2 regions of the Streptomyces sp. NPDC052012 genome follow, and region 2 is predicted to be linked to the other one. Evidence: riboswitches for the same ligand, from Rfam matches in the RefSeq annotation. Region 2 holds a riboswitch; the other holds the start of a gene.

Region 1 (2,191 bases), on a different contig from region 2:
CTCGTGCCGGTCTCGATGCGGCTCACCTTGGACTGGTGCCAGCCCACCAGCCGGGCCGCCTCGCCGCTGGTGAGCCCCGCCGAGGTGCGCAGCGCGCGCAGTTCGGCGCCCAGTTTGCGGCGGCGCACCGCGGGACCGTGCTGCATGGGCTTCTCCTTACTCCTTCCGAGCCGCCCAAATACGGTCTCGCGTCGTAGAGTTCACCGCTTTGAGCGACAGATATATGCATATCTTGGTGGATCGCTGCCCTGCGCCGTGCGGTGATGGCACTCTGGCGACGAAGCACCAGTGCGGGACCGTACTCGAACCATCCGCTCCGTGTCGGACTGCGGTCCCGTGGAAAGGGACGACGTCGCCATGGCAGACCACCTGGAAGCATCCGTCACTCTGCCGAGCGATCCCGCCTCGGTCTCCGCGGCCCGGGCCCATGTGGTGGGCACGCTGGCGGAGTGGGGCATGCCCGAGGACACGGAAGTGTCGGACACCGTCCGGCTGATCGTCTCCGAACTGGCCACCAACGCCGTGCAGCACACGTTCGGTCAGTCGCCGACCTTCACGGTGGACCTCGTCCTCGACCGGGACGAACGACTGCGGATCGGTGTGACGGACAGCCACCCGCGGTTCCCCAAGCGGCTGCCGGCCGCGGTTCAGCAGGACAACGGCCGCGGCCTGGTCATCATCCGCTGGCTGACCGCGGAATGCGGCGGCAGACTGAGAGTCCGCCGCACGAGGGAGGGCGGCAAGACCATCTCCGTGGAACTCCCATGGACCGCCCCGGTCGAACCGGTCACGGCGGCGGGACAGCCGGAGCCCTGAAGGTCATGAGGAGAAGCGGCAGGACGGGGCGGCGACGCGTCCGACGCGTCGCCGCCCCCTTCGGGTCACTTGACCCGGCCGTACCAGACGCTGCGGGTCCAGATCTTCTGCAGGCGTACGACGTCCCCGGTCTTGGGGGCGTGCCAGATCTTGCCCTTACCCGCGTAGATGCCGACGTGGTAGATGCTCCGGCCCGAGTGGAAGAACACCAGGTCCCCTGCCCTGCGGTTGGAGGCGGAGATGTGGCGTGTCCGGTTGTACTGCTGGGCAGCGGTGCGCGGCAGCTTCTTGCCGGCCTTCTTGAAGGAATACAGGGTGAGTCCGGAGCAGTCGAATCGATAAGGTCCGGTGGCACCCCATTGGTAAGGTGACCCCTTCTTTGACGCCGCGATCTTCAAGGCCTTGGTGCCGAGGCTCGCGGCGGACGCCTCCGATGCGGCGCCGGGGATCACGATCGAGCCGCCCACGGCGGCGAGGGTGAGGGCCGAGGCCGTACCGGCGCGGGCCATCAGAGACGGGACACGATTGAGCGCAGTCATGCGCAACCCTTCGTCAGCCGCCTGTGAAGGATGACCTGTCGGATTCGGGCTGGCGAAGTGGCCCGGCCGCACGGGTGCGGCTTCACCCCAAGGGCTGCTCGGAACGTCGAGGTTCCGGCGACCCGTCGTGCTTGGGTCCTCCACTCCTGCCGATCCACTTCCTGTCGACCGGTCATCCGGGCGGCGGCAGGACTCGGCGTCCGCCCGGATCGCCCCGCCGCGGCGGCGGGGTCTTGTCGTCAGTCACGGATCTTGGCTCATGGCCCGCCCGATTTCCCAACGGAACCGGGGATTTGTGTTGTTACTCACCACTCACCCGTTCGGGTGGACACGCCTGTGTTCGAGCCGCTGGCCGGGGTGTCGGCGGGCCCCCGACCAGCGGCGGAATACTCCATTCCGGCCTCCGCTTGCGTGCGATGCGCAACCTCGGCACCCCGAAAAAAGTCGGTTTTTCTACGCCGGATGGGGGTACGCCGTTTGGTCCGTTTCAACTCCGGTCGGTCGCGCAGTTTCGTCGGGGGCCTCAACCCGCGGAGATCGGGGGCAACATGACCCGGGCCGTGCGGCGTTCGCCGTCCAGCACCCGCAGCGCACGGGCCAGTGTGGCGGCGTGCAGTTCGGTCTCGCCGCGCCGGTGCATCAGCGCCAGCGCGTCGCGCAGCGCGACCGCCTTGCCGACCAACGCCTGCGCGGCGCGCAGACCGCGGTAGGTGTCGCCGTCGTGGGCCGGATTGATCCGGCCGATCAGGTCGACGACTTCGAGGTAACGGTCGATCAACTCGGCCTCGGCACGCGTCAGCGCGGGCAGCGGGGGGAGTTCGGGTGGCAGCATCGGC
Region 2 (2,191 bases):
CCGACCAGGCCAGCCGAGGCCAGCAGATAGCGGTCGCCGAGCGGATCCTCGCCGACCAGGGCGTCGGAGCCTGGCGCACATGCGGACTGCTCGCCGGGCTGGAGCAGGGCTCCGAGTCCGCGGACGTCGACACCGGCGTGGGCTCGCCGTCCCCGACCCCCACGGACTCCGCGGAATCCGCCGAGTCCCCGCAGCCCACGGACTCCCCGGACGCGACGGACACGACGGACTCGTCCGGAATGCCCGACTCCAGCGAATCGTCGGCTTCTTCCTCGCCGTCACCCTCGGCCACGGAAGGCAACGAGGGCTCGGAAGCCTCGGTCAGCGAATCGCCCAAGTCGGACAAGTCCACTGATGTCGAGACGGAACCCAGCGCCTCGCTCACCGCCTCACAGGCCACCGGTAGTGATGAACCGGACAAGTCGGGTCAGGATGACGGCTCTTCCGCGCTGACCGACACCGGCACCGGTCGCCACCGCGGCCCCAGTGCCGAGGAGGGCGAAGGGCGGGACCGTACGGCGGAATCGTCCGGCCGTCACGCCTCGCGCCCCGCGGACGACGCCGACGGCTCGTATGTCGTTCGTCCGGGGGACAGTCTCTGGTCCATCGCCGACTCCCTTGAGGTGGACGGTGGATGGCGCGCCCTGTACACGGGCAACGAGCAGACCGTCGGCGCCGACCCGAACCTCATCCTCCCCGGTCAGACGCTTGAGGTCGGGGTCGAACCGGGCGAAAAGTGACGGGCGAAAACGCCCGGACCGGGCGGTAGTTGACGTCACGGTTCGAGCTGAATGCCCGATATAAACGCGGTGAGAGATAGGTCTCAGAAGCCCTGATCGTCTTTGAAAATCGGCCGAGCGCGTGTCTACGGTCGTGACCGCTCGTCACCGCGAGCCCCGTCTGCCGCCACGCCGAATCCTGCCAGTGGCAGCACGGGAACAGTCGTCGCGTCATGCGCCGTAGGCAGGAGCGGGGGACCCAAGGTAAGTGCCCTTTCCGGTGGTTGACACCGGATCGCGGCTCGGGGTGTAGCCGCGTCCCGTGAGGGACGTGGCCGGGCAACTCAACCGGCCCGAACCCGACAGCTCACCTCGCAGGCGTCGGTGAGGGGATCCATCCATGTTGTTTTCCGGCAAGGGCAAGCACCGTCGTCCGTCCAAGGCCACCCGCGCCATCGCCATCGCCGGTGTCACCGGCGCCGCCGTCGCCGCCCCGCTGATGGCGGCCGGCTCGGCCTCCGCCGCCACCGCCTCCGAGTGGGACGCCGTCGCCCAGTGCGAGTCGGGCGGCAACTGGTCCATCAACACCGGCAACGGCTACTACGGCGGTCTGCAGTTCTCCGCCTCCACCTGGGCCGCGTACGGCGGCACGAAGTACGCCGCCACCGCCGACCAGGCCACCAAGGCGCAGCAGATCGAGATCGCCGAGAAGGTCCTCGCGGGCCAGGGCAAGGGCGCCTGGCCGGTCTGCGGCAAGAACCTGTCCAACGCCGCGTACACCGGTGCCGCCGCCGAGACCCCGGCCCCGAAGGCCGACACCTCCGCCGAGCGCACCACCGAGCAGAAGGCGTCCCGCTCCACCGAGCGCCCGGCGCCGAAGGCCGAGAAGAAGGCCGAGAAGAAGACCGTCACCACCCCGACCGGCGAGAAGGTCGAGAAGGGCGACGGCGAGTACAAGGTCGTCAAGGGTGACACCCTCAGCTCCATCGCCGAGGAGCACGGCGTCAAGGGCGGCTGGGAGAAGCTGTTCAAGCTGAACGACGACATCGTCGAGGACGCCGACCTCATCTACCCGGGCCAGCAGCTGCACCTGAAGTAAGCAGCGGCCCCGCGGCGCCCGCGAGCGAGCGGCGCGCCCACAGTCCGCCCGCCCCGGTGCGTGTTCCCCCGTACGCACCGGGGCGGGCTTTTTTGGGAAACCGTATTTGTTCCGTTCGGAAACAATTTACGCTCGGTTCTGTCCATGGGATGGGCGACCGGATGGCCGATCGCCCGGAGCCGGTTAGGCTCGGTCTCGCAGAGCCACCATGGCCCTGCCCACTCGCGTCACATCCAAGAAGGAGATGCTCGTGCCGTCCATCGACGTCGTCGTAGCCCGGGAAATCCTGGACTCCCGAGGCAACCCCACGGTCGAGGTCGAGGTCGGCCTCGACGACGGCAGCACGGGTCGTGCCGCCGTCCCGTCCGGCGCC

The links. A riboswitch is a leader RNA that binds a small molecule or an ion and turns the genes downstream of it on or off. The one in region 2 is predicted to bind cyclic di-AMP.
Region 1: it holds a riboswitch for cyclic di-AMP, as region 2 does, so the genes downstream of both, AB0412_RS04220 (C40 family peptidase) here and AB0412_RS32455 (transglycosylase family protein) in region 2, are expected to answer to the same signal.

Annotation. Positions count from the first base shown of each region.
Region 1 is NZ_JBFAXA010000002.1:116,118-118,308, forward strand. Features, by position in the region: gene AB0412_RS04210 (helix-turn-helix transcriptional regulator) at 1-146, opposite strand, end outside; gene AB0412_RS04215 (ATP-binding protein) at 358-816, shown strand; gene AB0412_RS04220 (C40 family peptidase) at 882-1,355, opposite strand; cyclic di-AMP (ydaO/yuaA leader) riboswitch at 1,359-1,554, opposite strand; gene AB0412_RS04225 (hypothetical protein) at 1,879-2,187, opposite strand.
Region 2 is NZ_JBFAXA010000032.1:23,113-25,303, reverse strand. Features, by position in the region: gene AB0412_RS32460 (transglycosylase family protein) at 1-740, shown strand, start outside; cyclic di-AMP (ydaO/yuaA leader) riboswitch at 946-1,115, shown strand; gene AB0412_RS32455 (transglycosylase family protein) at 1,120-1,818, shown strand; gene eno (phosphopyruvate hydratase) at 2,069-2,191, shown strand, end outside.